DNA from 2 places in the Desulfitobacterium sp. LBE genome. Region 2 is predicted to be linked to the other one. Evidence: riboswitches for the same ligand, from Rfam matches in the RefSeq annotation. Region 2 holds a riboswitch; the other holds the start of a gene.

Region 1 (7,614 bases), 2.5 Mb from region 2:
AGCCGTCACCCTTGAGCAGGAAACCAAATCCGGCCGGAAACTGCTCGTGACCGCTATCCCGGTATTTGATGAGCATAATGAACTTGATTTTATTGTCATGAATAGTCGCAATATTACGGAAATAGAACAATTGCGACAGGATTTAGAAAAAACAAAGGAGTATTACAAAACTCAAATTCAACAATTACGTCAAAAAGAGCTTTCGAACCAGGATGGATTAGTCTTCCAAAGTGAAAAAATGAGAGAATTTATGCACACTGCCCAAAGAATAGCTCCCTTTGACACTACTATTTTAATCTTAGGGGAATCAGGAACAGGAAAGAATCTGCTCGCCAAACAAATTCACACCATGAGCAACCGCAGGCACGAACCCTATATCTGCATAAATTGCGCAGCTATTCCGGAACAACTGCTGGAGTCTGAACTATTCGGCTATACAAAAGGGGCTTTTACAGGAGCTGAACGTTCAGGAAAGCCAGGACTGATCGAGCTCGCCCATAAAGGAACTCTCTTTTTGGATGAAATCGGGGAAATTCCTCTATCCCTTCAAGCAAAGCTTTTACAACTTGTCCAGGACCATACCTTTATACCCATAGGAGGAACGGAATCCAGGCAAGTGGACATTCGCATTATCAGCGCGACGAACTGTAATTTGCCGAAGTTAATTGAACAGGGCCGATTCAGATTAGACCTTTATTATCGATTAAATGTTATTGAAATTGAGATTCCTCCTGTGCGCGAGCGAAGTGACGATATTGTTCTTTTATTGCACTATTTTCTAAATAAATTTGACATCAAATATTCTACATCCCATTATTTCAGCGAGGAATGCCTGGCCGTTTTACAAAATTACCAATGGCCTGGAAATGTTCGGGAAATTGAACATTTGGTTGAACGCTTGGTGATTACCGTTTCAGAAAATTGCATTCTCCCTAAGCATTTACCGCTACCCAAACATGCTGCTATGCCTGAAGATACTGAAAAGAGTCCTTCCGCTCTAATGAAGACGGCACTTAACAAAGAATTAAGGGATGAATTCACTGAGTATTCCTTCAAGATTAAAGAAAGAGAAACCATTCTGGAGTTATATGAAGAATTAAGGAGCTCCTATAAAGTTGCCAGCATTTTAAAAATCAGCCAAAGCAAGGTATCGCGAATTGTGCGGACTTATTCAGAAAAGAACATGTCAAATTCTTAATTGAGACCGGGCGAAAAAAACCTTAAAACCTGTAATGACCGTCATCTTATCTGATAGGTGGCGATTTTTCCCTTGCATCCGGCAGGTAAGAGCCGCCACAGCCTCTGAGCCCGCGATACTGCCGGAACAGGCACGCCTTTTCCAAAATAACTGCCGAAAAAGCCTGGATAAAATTAAAGTTTTTAGGGAATTAAAATAAAAACTATCGATTACTCCAGAGTTTTTGGCTATACTATTCATAGAGGAGGCGATGCTATGATCCTTAGACCGCTCTATATGAACACACTGAAAGAATACCGGGACGTTCCGCTTGTCAAGATACTTGCGGGAATTCGCCGTTGCGGCAAATCCACCATCCTGGCCATGTTGCGGGACGACCTTTTGAAAAACGGCGTCCCTGCAGACCATATCATCAGCATGCGCTATACATCGGAGGATTTTGATGACGGCCTGACCGATAAGCAGATGTATAACGATATAAAAGAACAAATGAATGACAAAGAGCGCTATTATCTTTTGCTTGATGAGGTGCAGGAGATAGCGGGGTGGGAAAAAGCCATCAACAGCCTGCTTGAAGATTTCCAGACGGACATCTATGTTACCGGCTCAAATTCAAAACTGATGTCAAGCGAAATATCCACCTATTTGACAGGCAGATATATCTCTATCCCGGTGTTTACCCTTTCCTTCGCCGAATATCTGGAATTCAAGAAAGAAAGCATGTTAGCGAAAAAAGATCTTTTGAACGAGTACTTGCGCCTGGGGGGCTTTCCGATTGTGGCTGCCGGCAGCTTTGATGAGTCCTCCGCCTATCAGATCGTGGAAGGCATCTACCATTCCGTGATCACATACGACATCACCAAACGGCACAACATCACGAACTTCGCTTTGTTCAGCCGTGTTGTAAACTATATCCTTGAGAATGTCGGCAAAACCTTTTCCGCAAATGCCATCGTCAAGTTCCTGAAAAGCGAGGGGCGTGCTCTATCCGTTGAAACCGTATATAACTATCTGCAGTGGCTGGAAAAAGCTTTTGTCATCTATCGCTGCCAGCGCTATGATTTGCAGGGCAAGTCTGTATTAAAAACCCAGGAAAAATTCTATCTTGCGGATACCTCCCTCAAATACTGCATCATGGGATTCAACCCGAAATCCATAGCCGCAATGCTGGAAAACATGGTTTACTTTGAACTGCAAAGAAGAGGCTACAAGGTCTATATCGGTAAAAACGCAACAAAAGAAGTGGATTTCGTTGCGGTGCGGCGGGATGAGCGCATTTATATCCAGGTGTGCCGCCGGCTGCCGGAGGAGTCGGACAGAGAGTTGGCAAATCTTCTCAAAATAAAGGATCATTATCCCAAGTATGTTGTCACACTGGACGAATTCGCCGCAGGCAATATCAATGGCGTAAAATTTGTTCACCTGGCGGATTTCCTGTTAAGTGACGAGTATTAAGCCCCCGCTAAAAAGCCTGTGCTCTTGCGTTATAAACGCCTGGAGCACAGGTCTTTTAAATTACCTTTTGGGTCAACTTAGGTTGAAATATTCAGTTAAAAGGGCTTAATCTTTAAATGTGGTAAAAAATAGCTTACTGCTTTTTATATTTGTTAATGCGTTAGAGTATAATGGATATAAGCCGGGGCACAGCCTCGGTCTTTGCTCTTTTTACAAAAGCAGAACCCGCGCCCCGCTTAAGAACTATAGCTCACTGAAATCCAAGGTGGCAAAATAATCCTCCAGTGTTTCCGCCCGGCGGATCAGCTTCACACTGCCATCAGCCTGCAGCAATAACTCAGCATGACGCAGCTTGCCATTGTAGTTGAAGCCCATGGCATGCCCGTGAGCACCGGTATCATGAATCACCAGAATATCCCCGATCTCGATTCTGGGCAGTTCCCGGTCCACGGCAAACTTATCGTTGTTCTCACATAAGCTTCCGGTCACATCATAGATGTGGTCCTCAGGCAGGTCTTCCTTACCCATGACGGTGATATGGTGATAGGCGCCGTAGATTCCCGGGCGCATCAGATCGGACATGCTGGCATCGACACCGATATAATTTTTATACGTATCCTTGCGATGAAGGACTTTGGTCACCAAATAGCCATAAGGTCCCGTTATCATGCGGCCGCATTCCAGGCAGATGCGCAGGGGATCTAAGCCTTTGGCGACGATCTTCTCTTCGTAAACTTTGCGGACACCTTCTCCGATAGTTTCCAGATTGACCGGCTCTTGTTCCGGACGGTAGGGGATGCCGATTCCGCCGCCAAAATTCACAAATTCCAGGCGGATTCCCAGTTTTTCTTTCAGCTCTATGGCCAGATCAAACATCATCTCTGCTGTCTCGATGAAGAAATCCGGGTTCAGTTCATTGGAGATGATCATAGTATGGAGTCCGAAACGCTTCACCCCTTTGTCACGAACGATCTCGTAAGCCTGGAATAACTGTTCCTTGGTCAAACCATATTTGGATTCTTCGGGGTTGCCGATAATGGCATTCCCCGCCCGCAGAGAACCGGGATTATAGCGGAAGGAGAGCACCTCCGGCAGGCCGGTATGCTTTTCCAGATAATCAATATGGGTAATATCATCTAAATTGATGATCGCCCATAAATCCTTTGCTTTTTGAAATTCCTCAGCAGGGGTATTGTTGGAGGTAAGCATAATGTTCTCCTCGGTGATCCCCGCTTTTTCCGCCAGGATCAGTTCCGCCAAAGAACTGCAGTCGGCCCCGAAATCCTCTTCCCCCAGGATCTTCAGAATATAGGGATTAGGAAGAGCTTTGACGGCAAAATACTCCTTAAACCCCGGCGCCCAGGCAAATGCTGCCTGCAGTCTTTGGGCGTTTTTGCGAATGGCTTCCTCATCATAAATATGAAAAGGGGTACCATAGTCCTCCATGATCTTCTGCAACTGCTCTTGATTAAAAGGTAAGTTTTTTACTGCCATATTCTGATCCTCCCCTATATACTATAGACTACCCACCGCTAGAGATTTTAAAGTTTGGTTGCAAAAAAACGGCTGCGAGTCCCCTCGCAACCGTTTTTTAAGGCAAAATCAGCTTAAGCCTCAAACTTCACGAGATAGCACTCCACCGGAGTCCCGGTGACAGTCTTACATTTTTTCAATGGAAGACCAGCTAAGACCCTTTGTCCTGGGCCTTTGCTTCGGCAGCGATTCCTTTCCTTATCCGTCCTAGCCTGACCCGCTCGGGATAATTACTCTTAATACACTGCGCCTCTATCATTCACTCTATGAATTATCTATACATTATGGAACAAGATGTTACCCTTGTCAATACATTGCTTCTGTATACATTGCCCTGCCTTTATTTTTTCTCATTCTGCAGATTTTCCATAACCCCCCGATTATGAAAAACATCCTCCACCTCTAAGGTAATCTGGCCGCCTTTGCTGCTGTCTTTGGGCTGCCCGCCATAATCCATGGCCTGTGAGCCGGACTCTTGGGTCTGACTGATCACACCTGCCGGCTCCCATAATTGGCGTTTCAGCTCTTTGCCGGTATTCTTCTGGTCGTTCATCCGGGATTCCTCCTTTTATCCTGACCAAATCATGGTCTTGCCTATTCTGTCTTTAGAGTACCCGGAATCAACCAAAATCATGTCAAAAAAACAGTCCCTTCAGCGGCTCAGTAAGGGAAGTCACGCCGATGATGAAAAGCAATCCATAGACCAGCTTCTTGAATTGAGCTTCGTTGATTTTCTTTCTAAAAGGCTGACCGGCCACATAGCCAAGGACAACCGCCAAAATCATACTGACAAGGGTGATGCCAAAGGGAAGGGTGAAGCTTTCTCGAAACACAAGAATTTTTAAAGCGCTGGTCATAGCGTATTGAAAAAAGAAAAAGGTAACGGTGGTTGCCTGGAAGACATCCTTGGTCAGATGCTTGATGAGCAACGCGACAATGGGGGGGCCGGGAATGGCCGCCAGGCCGTTGAGCAAACCTGAAGAAAAAGCAACCATGACAAATCCCTTGGAGGATGCATTGATATCCCCTTCCTCAGGAACTTTCTTCTCAAGGGCACTGCTTTTGAGCTGCACCCATTGATAGGCAACATAGCCGATAAGGATAATTCCCACCATCCCTTTTATGTACATTTCATTCATATACCCACTCAGGACAACACCCAGGGCCAATCCGGGAATCCCTATAAGCAAAAGCCGGAGGACTAAATCCCGGCGGACTAAGCGCCGCATTTGGAACCCCTGCACCGAGGAACCCATCATGGATAAAATCATTCCCGCCAAAAGAGCTTGTTGGCTGGGCAAAACAAAAAGGAGCAGAGGTACCGCCACCAGCCCGAACCCAAACCCTGTCAAAACCTGAATAAAGGTTGCAAAGAACGTAATTCCACTCATGGCGAGCCATAATTCCCATGATAACATCTCCACACAAACACCCTCTTTAATCTAAACTTAATCTATTTATGACCCTCTGCTTTATGAGTATTCCCTTTTCTTCTCTGAATCTTGACAGCATTCCCTGTATTTCCTATAGTGAGTTAAGAAGGAAAGGTGATTCTTATGGCTCAAAAAACCAACGCCGCCCGCATCCTCGATCAAGCCGGTATAGCCTATGAATTAATCCCCTATGAGGTGGATGAAGCGGATCTTTCCGCCACTACCGTCGCCCAAAAGGTAAACATGCCTCCTGAATTAATCTATAAAACCCTGGTAACCCGAGGAGATAAAACAGGCATTCTGATCGCCTGCATCCCTGCCCATTATGAGCTGAACCTTAAGGCCCTCGCCCAAGTGAGCGGCAACAAGAAAATGGAAGTGGTTCCTCTCAAAGAAGTTCAGCCCCTGACCGGTTATATACGGGGAGGGGTCTCTCCTTTAGGAACTAAAAAAAAATACCCCGTCTATTTTCAGGAAGATATGCTCCAGCACGAGAAAATTGCCGTAAGTGCCGGGACGCGAGGCTTGCAGATCCTTGCTCTGTCTCAGGACCTGCTCAGGATCACCCAGGGCAAGGTTGGGCCCATCGCTCATCCTGCCTGAATCATCATTAATCTTCTCCCCACACCCTGAACTCCCTCCTCTTTGTATGAAGACGGACAAGAGGTAAATACTAACCTTATGTCACTTTGAATTACCAGGGTAAAGGAGAGATTCTATGAGCTTCCGGATTCCTCAGTTCAATCCGCCTGATTTTGACGGTGAGCCTTTGGCAAGTGCTCCCAATGCCACCCTTGTCGAAGTCCTTCAGGATGGGGTAGCCCCCGACCATTTCCATGGTATGTCTATCTATCCCGAATACTTTAAAATCAACGGCCAATGGCTCCTTGCTTCCCAAAGCCGCATGGACGGTGTTCCCGTGCTCATGAAGAACGGCACGATGCAAATCATCGAATTCCGCAATCTGAAAAAAGGCCATAAAGTGGTGATCGGGCGGACGGAAGATGCCAGTGAAGGCATTTATGTCTATGCCGAAGGTTTTGCTTCCAAGGACAGCAATAGAGATATTTTTGCCTTTCGCTCCGGCCGTTCCCGGGAGACGGCCTATTCAAAGGATTATAACCATCTTTATGATCTGCTGCGTCACGAAAAAGACAACGGTTATGTGGTCTGGGTGCTGGGACCTGCCGTGGTTTTTGATTACGACTCCCGGGTGGCCCTGGCCGCCTTGATCGAAAAAGGCTATGTTCACGCCATTCTGGCCGGCAATGCCATGGCCACCCATGATCTTGAGGCCGGCATCCTGGGTACTGCTTTAGGGCAAAATATCTACACTCAGGAGTCTCAGCCCAACGGTCATTACAATCATTTGGATGTCATCAATATGGCCAGAAAAGCCGGGTCACTGGAAAAACTCATTGAAGCTCAGAACCTGAGTGAAGGTGTGGTCCCTGCCGCCTTAAAAAAGAACATCCCTTTGATCCTGGCGGGCTCTATCCGTGATGACGGTCCCCTGCCCTCTGTATGGGCCAATGTCTACGCAGCTCAGGATGAAATGCGCCGGCAAACCAAACAGGCCACCACCCTCATCTGCCTGGCCACTCAGCTCCATACCATCGCTGCCGGCAATATGACACCTGCTTATACCCAGAGGGATGGGCAGCTGCGTCCTGTCTACATCTATGCTGTGGATGTGGCGGAGTTCACCTTAAATAAGCTGAGAGATCGGGGGTCTCTCGAAGTCACCACCATCGTGGCCAATGTCCAGGACTTTCTCGTCAATGTCAATAATAATCTTAATGAATAACAACCCTATGCGAATGAAGCCAATTGCATAAGTTAAAACAGAAAAAGGCCCCTGGCCTAGAGGAGGAAAAAAGCATGAAAGTGAAGATTATCCAATCCCTTCGTCAGGAAGGGCTGGAGCAGAAAATGAATGCCTTCTTTCAAGAGCATGAAGGGAACATCGAAATCATTGAAATCCAATGGAAAGCT
Region 2 (7,614 bases):
CCCCTTTATTGTCCGGACGTATTATTGACGACGGGCTGCTCGGCAGAGACTTCCCCCTTCTGGTCCAGTTGATCCTGCTTTCTTTTATCGTTTTGATCATCGCCAACCTGATTAATGTCCTGGAGAACTACCTGACCACCTGGGTCGCTCAGCATATCATCTACGATATGAAAAATCAGATGTATGACCATTTACAGCAAATGTCTCACCGTTTTTTCACGAACAATCATCAAGGCGATATCATCACCCGCATGACCACGGATATCAACGGAGTGCAAACCGTCATTGTGGGCACCTTGACCAGACTTGTCAGCAATACCATTATCCTCGTGACAACCTTAGCGGCCCTTGTCCAAAAGAACTGGCTTCTGGCTTTGATCAGCATGACTATCGTCCCTTTGTTCATTCTCCCCACCAATCAAGTGGGCAATCGCCGCTGGTCCCTGACCATGGCCAAGCAGGAGCAAACAGATGCCTCCAATCAACTGTTTAATGAAACCTTAAGCGTCAGCGGTCAGCTGTTGGTTAAATTATTTACCCGCGAAAATAAAGAGTATGCGAAATTTGAGAAGTTCAACCGGGAGATTACCCGTTTAAGCATCCGGGAAATTCTCGTGGGCCGCTGGTTCCGGGTCATTTTTGATACCTTCACCAATATGGGCCCCATGATCATTTACTTAGCCGGCGGCTTCCTCATGATCAAGATGGGCTCGGGCCTGACTGTAGGGGATATTACCGTGGTCGTCGCCTTGCTGGGACGTCTCTATCTTCCTGTGAATGTCCTTTTAACCATTCAGGTGGATATCATCCGTTCCCTGGCTCTCTTTTCCAGAGTCTTTGAGTATTTTGATATCCCTGTTGAAATTAAAAACTCTCCCCAGGCTATTGTCCCCAAGGAGTGTGCCGGAACAATCGTCTTTGAGCGGGTTTCTTTTCATTATGAGGGAAAACCCGTCCTGAAGAATATCAATCTGACCATCGAAAAAGGGAAATCCGTGGCTATTGTGGGACCTTCAGGTACAGGAAAAACCACCTTGATCAACCTCATCCCCCGTTTATATGATGTGACCGGTGGCAGGGTCCTTCTGGATGGGCAGGATGTTCGGGACCTTGACCTGAACTTTCTGCGCCAAAATATCGGCATGGTTGCTCAGGACACCTATCTCTTCAACGGAACCATTCGCGAGAACCTCCACTATGCCAATGAGCATGCCCAAGAAGAGGATTTGATCAGGGTGTGTCGGGAAGCCAATATCTATGATTTTATCCGTACCCTGCCTGACGGTTTTGACACGTTGGTCGGCAACCGGGGGTTAAAACTGTCCGGCGGTGAAAAGCAGCGCCTTGCCATCGCCCGGGTTCTCCTCAAGAACCCCAAAGTGCTGATCATGGATGAAGCCACCTCTTCTTTGGATTCCCTCAGCGAATCCCTGATCCAGGAAGCTATCGAACCCATACTTAAAGGCAGAACCAGCGTTATTATCGCCCATCGGCTCTCTACAATTATGGCCGTGGATGACATTATCGTCTTACAAGAAGGGGAAATCGTCCAACAAGGGACCCATTGGGAGCTGCTTAAAGAAGACGGACTCTATAAATTGCTCTATGAGACCCAGTTTAAAATAGCCCTGGAGGATCTGGAGCACCGTTAGGGCAAAAAACACCCTCAAGCTTTGGCAGTAAAGTCTTGAGGGTGCTTTCATATCTAGTCTTAAGCTTGGGGAGTCAAGGTCCGTTTTAAGAACTCCCGGGTCCGCTCCTGTGTGGGGTTATTAAAGATCTCCTCCGGAGGACCCTCCTCGGCGATCACCCCTTTATCCATAAAGACCACCCGATCGGAAACCTCTTTGGCAAAGCCCATTTCATGGGTAACCACCAACATGGTCAGTCCCGACTCAGCTAATTCTTTCATAACCTTCAGCACTTCTCCCACCATCTCCGGGTCCAGGGCGGAGGTAGGCTCGTCAAAGAGCATCACATCCGGTTCCATGGACAGAGCCCGGGCAATGGCTACCCGTTGTTTTTGCCCTCCCGACAATTGCTTGGGCTTGGCATTGATGTATTGCTCCATCCCTACAACTTTCAGGTATTTCATAGCCACTTCCTCAGCCTCGGCCTTGGAACGCTTCAATAATTTGATTTGCCCTACCATGCAATTGTTCAGGACATTATGGTTATTGAACAAATTGAACTGCTGAAAGACCATCCCCAGCTTTTGGCGGTATTGATAGACATCATGCTGATCATCGAGAATGTTTTCCCCTTTATAGATGATCTGGCCGCCGCTGGGTTTCTCCAAAAGGTTAATGCAGCGCAGCAGGGTGGATTTGCCGGAACCGGATGAGCCGATGATACAGACCACTTCTCCTTTGCGCACGGAAAAATCAATATCCTTCAAGACTTCATTAGAGCCAAAGGATTTGCTTAAATGTTGAACTTCAATGACTTTTGCCAAGTGTGTTCCTCCTTCCTCAATCGGCTCTTGTCCCTCAGGTCTTGGTTCTGCGCAGCATACTCTCGGCAGTCTGCACCTGCATTTGATTCATAATATAGCTTTCCGGTCCATCCATCCTTCTTTCAATATAACGAAGAATGCGCGTTACCGTAAAGGTCATGATGAAGTAGAGGATACAGGCCACAAAGAAGGCTTCAAAGTAGCGGAAGTTGTTCCCGGCGATGGACTTGGTTTGGAAATACAGTTCCGTAACGGAGATAACATTGAGAACAGAGGTATCTTTAATATTGATTACAAATTCATTCCCTGTAGCCGGGAGAATATTGCGGATAACCTGAGGCAATACCACATTGGTCATGGTCTGAATATGATTCATGCCGATGGCATGGGCCGCTTCAAACTGTCCTTTGTCAATGGATATAATGCCGCCGCGGACGATCTCGGCCATATAGGCCCCGGTATTAATAGAAACGATAAAAATTCCCGCAAAGATATGATTCATATGAATGTTAAAAGCTAAGGCGGACCCATAATAAATAACCATAGCCTGAACGATCATGGGGGTTCCCCGGAAAAACTCAATATAGCTTGCCAAAAGAGCATTGACCACTTTCAGCAAAATGCGTTTAATCCCCCGTTCCGGCATGGGGATAGTGCGTATAACACCGATAATAAGTCCGATGAGAGAGCCAATGATGGTACCGATGATGGAGATTAAAAGGGTGAACCCTGCTCCGCGCAGAAACATGGGCCAGTTTTCGGTCAAAATGCGTATGATCCAATCTAAGCTCATCATTCTCCTCCTTACAAAAATATCACTAACCCCATAGTTGATGAGGCATTTTCAAAAAACAGGACAAAACCGACTGCATTGAATGTAGCCGGTTTTATAAAACATTATTCCCTGTGGAGCAAAATGTCCTTTAATTCGTCTTAGTTAGCTGCCGGTTGGTTCTTAATCGCATTATCCATGATTTGGATACGCTCTGCTTCAGGGATCCCTTTTAAGATCTCATTGATTTTAGCAGTGAGTTCGCTGCCCTTTTTCACCCCTACGGCAATGGCCGTATCCTCAGGATCGGTTTGGAATCCATCAGTGAATTCAACCATTTTGAAATCGCTGTTGGCCGCTTGAGCGCTGACCCCTTCTGGGCGCTCGGAAACATAGCCGTCGATCATGCCTGACTGTACCGCTACCCGCATCGCCGGGAAGTTATCCATAGCGGTTTGTTTGGAAACTCCTGGGATTTGGTCAATAACACCATAGTGGAAGGTGTTTAACTGAGCCGTAATTTTAGCCCCATTAAAGTCTTTAAGAGAGGTGGCGTTTTCATATTTGCTGCCGCTCTTGACCACTATAACCAGATCGGACTGGTAATAAATATCGGAGAAATCAATGGTTTCTTTCCGTTCTGCAGTCGGGGACATACCGGCGATAATCGCGTCGATTTTTCCGGAAGTTAAAGCAGGAACAAGACCATCCCATTCGGTTTTAACAATGACCAGTTCTTTGCCTAATCCTGCGGCAATTTTCTTGGCAATCTCCACATCGTAGCCACCGGCATATTCAGCACCGCCATCAATTTTGACTCCACCGTTGGCATCATTCATTTGCGTCCAGTTAAAGGGTGCATAGCCTGCCTCTAAGCCGACTTTAAAAGTACCCCCTTCATTCCCTGCTGCCGGTGTTTGAGTATTTCCCTGGCTGCTTGAACCGCAGCCTGTGGCCAGCAGCATGACAGAAAGCAACCCTGCCATCACTATTGATAATTTTCTTTTCATTGGAACCTCTCCTTCTTCTCTTTACCTTTTTCATAATATTAAAAATTGTAAAAAATAAATGAGACCTGAGTTGGTACTCAGGCCGCAAAAGTCATATTGCTCCTAAACCCCTCTTTTCCCCCGCCGAGATAGCACAACTCAATAAACCGGGACGTCTATTGAGACAGTTCTGCAGTTGTTCACTGCAGACCCAGCCCATAATACCGAGCGTATTAAAAGCTTCGGCGATATTTCCTTCTCCTTGTTTTCCTCGCTGCTCATGCTCCAAAAAGGACTGTTAAATATCGCACCTCTACCTCACCTGAAAAGTGAGGTTCACTATGAATTTATCTTCAGTCTACAATAACATTAGACAGCTTGTCAACCCGAACCGGTTTTGTATTATGTACTCATCAACTATTTCTTTAGAGGAAATTTAATGAAATTGTAGAATCTAGTTTATACTAGAGAAAATCAAGCACTCTCTAAATTATATTAAGAATTGGAGGATCAACAATGAGCGAACAAAAAACATTAAAGCATCTTATGGATGCCTTTGCCGGTGAATCACAAGCTAATCGGAAGTACCTGGCTTATGCCAAAAAGGCCGAAAAAGAGGGTAAACTCAACGCCGCCAAACTCTTTCAGGCAGCTGCTGACGCTGAGACCCTGCATGCCCACAGAGAGTTGGAGCTCGCCGGTAAAGTAGGTTCCACCGTGGATAATCTGAAAGATGGCATCGCCGGTGAAACCTATGAGTTTGAAAGCATGTACCCTGATTTTATTAAAGTTGCCGAAGCAGAAGGCAATAAAGCTGCTGTAACCACCTTTACTTTTGCTATGAAAGCAGAAGAAGTCCATGCCAAGCTCTATAAAGAGGCTTTGGAGAATTTAGACTCAACGGAAGAGGTATTCTATTATCTCTGTCCCGTCTGCGGCAACATCGAAAAATACATCCCCGAAAAATGTTCCATCTGTAATGTTCCCGGGGATAAATTTATTAAATACTAAACCGAATCCGGCTTTACCGATAAGCACGGGCCGCCCGCCAGGGACTCGTGCTTTTTTTATTATCCATGACTTTTATGCCATGGTTTGTATCTGTCCTTCAAGGCTTGAAAAGTCTCGGTCACCCCGCCTATAATTAGATTATACTGAACAGGTGATCGCTTGAAGGAGTTGTGTTTCATTGACATCAAAAAAGACTTCGGCCATTTTCTTTGCCATCCTTGCCGCCTTGCTTTTCGGAATCAGTTCTCCTGTATCCAAACTCCTGCTGACGAAAATCTCCCCCACCATGATGGCTGCCCTTCTCTATCTGGGAGCGGGGCTGGGGATGTGTGTTGTTCGCTTATTGAACCATCGCCAAGGAACGGAGGTTAAGGAGGCCCGCATCACCCAGAAAGATTTTCCTTATGTCTTAGCCATGATCATCCTGGATATTGCCGCGCCCGTATTTTTAATGGTGGGCTTAACTTTGAGCTCAGCGGCTCATGCCTCTCTTTTAGGAAATTTCGAAATTGTGGCCACGTCCCTCATTGCCCTGCTTATTTTCCAGGAGTCCATCGGCAAACGCTTATGGGCCGCACTGGCTTTAATCACTTTGGCCAGCATTATCCTTTCTGTGGAGGATCTCAGCAGCTTTACTTTCTCCTTGGGCTCACTCTTCGTTTTGTTATCCTGCATATGCTGGGGTTTCGAAAACAATTGCACAAGAAAGCTCGCCATCAAAGACCCCATGGATATTGTCATTCTCAAGGGCTTCGGCTCGGGCTTGGGGGCATTATTCCTGGCACTGTTCCTTAAAGAGACCTTAAGCGGTATCGGGTATATCCTGGGGGCACTTATGCTGGGTTTTGTAGCCTATGGCTTAAGTATCTTCTTTTATGTGCGGGCCCAGCGGGAATTGGGTGCAGCAAGAACCAGCGCCTATTATGCCCTGGCTCCTTTCATCGGGGTGGGCTTATCTTTTGCGATTTTCAGGGAAATGCCCAATGCCTCTTTTCTCGTCGCCTTAGGCATTATGATCGCCGGAGCTTATTTGGCCTCCAGTGAGGATCATGCCCATCTCCACGAGCACCCCGCCATCACTCATGAGCATCGCCACTCCCATAAGGATCCTCATCACAGTCATTCCCACCCCAATTCCTTTGCCGGAGAGCACAGCCATGTCCACACTCATATGCCACTGGCTCATAGCCATCATCACACCCCGGATATACATCACGGGCACATCCATTGAGGCAAATAGTGTGCTATGGGCACATCGGCCGGAAGCAGCTCATAATTCAGCAATTGAGTCACACCGACCCATTCATATCGATCGTGGACCCGCAGCTGAATCTCCTCCTGACGGATCTTGACCTGATAGGCTAACAGACGAATTGAGCCCTGGGGATACTCATAAAGGCTTGAACTGATATACTCCTGAACTTCAGCCTCTATCCCAAACTCTTCCCCAAGCTCACGTTTTAAACAGGCTTCAGGGGTCTCCCCCGGTTCCACTTTGCCGCCAGGGAATTCCCAGCTTCCGGCATGCTTTTCACCGGGAGCTCTGCGGGCAATCAGGACGTTTTGACCTTTAATGATGATTGCAGCTGTGACATCTTTCATAGACTAACCTCGCGCAATGCCTTCGTTAACATTGGCAAAGCTATATGGAGTGCTTTGAGATTATTACTAAGCATCGTATGCTGCCAAGTACCTTGCGCAAATTTCTCTTGTGCTTTCTCAGTCCTGTTAATCATTGAAGCTATGGCTCGGAGTGCTTCTTCCATATCAGCTCTTGTGAAATCATCCATAAACTCAACCTCCAGAAAAGCCCCAACCCTTTGCATCAACTCAAAGGACTCTGGGGCTTCCTACGATCTTATGGCACTTACAGATAGGCTTTCAATTCCTGCAGATTATTTTCTTCAAAGCGCAAGAGCCGTTCCATAAGCTCGATGATATGGGGTTCAGCTCCCTGATAGCTTTTGATCTTCTTCACGGCATTGATTACGCCCATAGTGCTGCCGATAACCAGCATTTCAGCCATATGTGAGGGGCTTTTATCCGTTAGTGTCTCAAAGCTGATCATCAGGTAGGTACGTATTTTCTCCAAAGTGCCGATACCCTTTTCATCAAAGCCCTTCTCATTCAACATAGCTTCGGCAGCCTTATGGATTTCCTGATATTCCTTATATTGAGATTTCAGATGATTCTTAAACTTACCATCTTCCACAATTTCAATCAACTGATTAAGGGTTGCCACACCCATCTGGGAGTTCTGATAGACGAAATTTAACAGCTCGGCATTTCCATTCATGCAGGTCACACTCCTTTTCGCTAGTATAGCCGGAAAAGGAGTGAGTATGCGGAATTATGGCTTAAAACGAATCCAGAAAGTTTTTCTCATA

The links. Region 2 has a riboswitch for lysine ahead of DESLBE_RS05315 (transporter substrate-binding domain-containing protein). Riboswitches for the same ligand answer to the same signal wherever they lie in the genome.
Region 1: it holds a riboswitch for lysine, as region 2 does, so the genes downstream of both, lysA (diaminopimelate decarboxylase) here and DESLBE_RS05315 (transporter substrate-binding domain-containing protein) in region 2, are expected to answer to the same signal.

What each region holds. Positions count from the first base shown of each region.
Region 1 is NZ_VLKD01000001.1:3,598,086-3,605,699, reverse strand. It holds gene DESLBE_RS17165 (sigma 54-interacting transcriptional regulator) at 1-1,198, shown strand, start outside; gene DESLBE_RS17160 (ATP-binding protein) at 1,454-2,653, shown strand; gene lysA (diaminopimelate decarboxylase) at 2,897-4,147, opposite strand; lysine riboswitch at 4,275-4,449, opposite strand; gene DESLBE_RS17150 (hypothetical protein) at 4,527-4,739, opposite strand; gene DESLBE_RS17145 (sulfite exporter TauE/SafE family protein) at 4,822-5,610, opposite strand; gene ybaK (Cys-tRNA(Pro) deacylase) at 5,743-6,222, shown strand; gene DESLBE_RS17135 (hypothetical protein) at 6,338-7,426, shown strand; gene DESLBE_RS26620 (hypothetical protein) at 7,501-7,614, shown strand, end outside.
Region 2 is NZ_VLKD01000001.1:1,079,344-1,086,957, forward strand. It holds gene DESLBE_RS05300 (ABC transporter ATP-binding protein) at 1-1,652, shown strand, start outside; gene DESLBE_RS05305 (amino acid ABC transporter ATP-binding protein) at 1,712-2,455, opposite strand; gene DESLBE_RS05310 (amino acid ABC transporter permease) at 2,490-3,251, opposite strand; gene DESLBE_RS05315 (transporter substrate-binding domain-containing protein) at 3,389-4,237, opposite strand; lysine riboswitch at 4,359-4,540, opposite strand; gene DESLBE_RS05320 (ferritin family protein) at 4,733-5,227, shown strand; gene DESLBE_RS05325 (DMT family transporter) at 5,406-6,458, shown strand; gene mutT (8-oxo-dGTP diphosphatase MutT) at 6,440-6,829, opposite strand; gene DESLBE_RS05335 (hypothetical protein) at 6,826-7,017, opposite strand; gene DESLBE_RS05340 (hypothetical protein) at 7,095-7,523, opposite strand; gene DESLBE_RS05345 (ABC transporter substrate binding protein) at 7,585-7,614, opposite strand, start outside.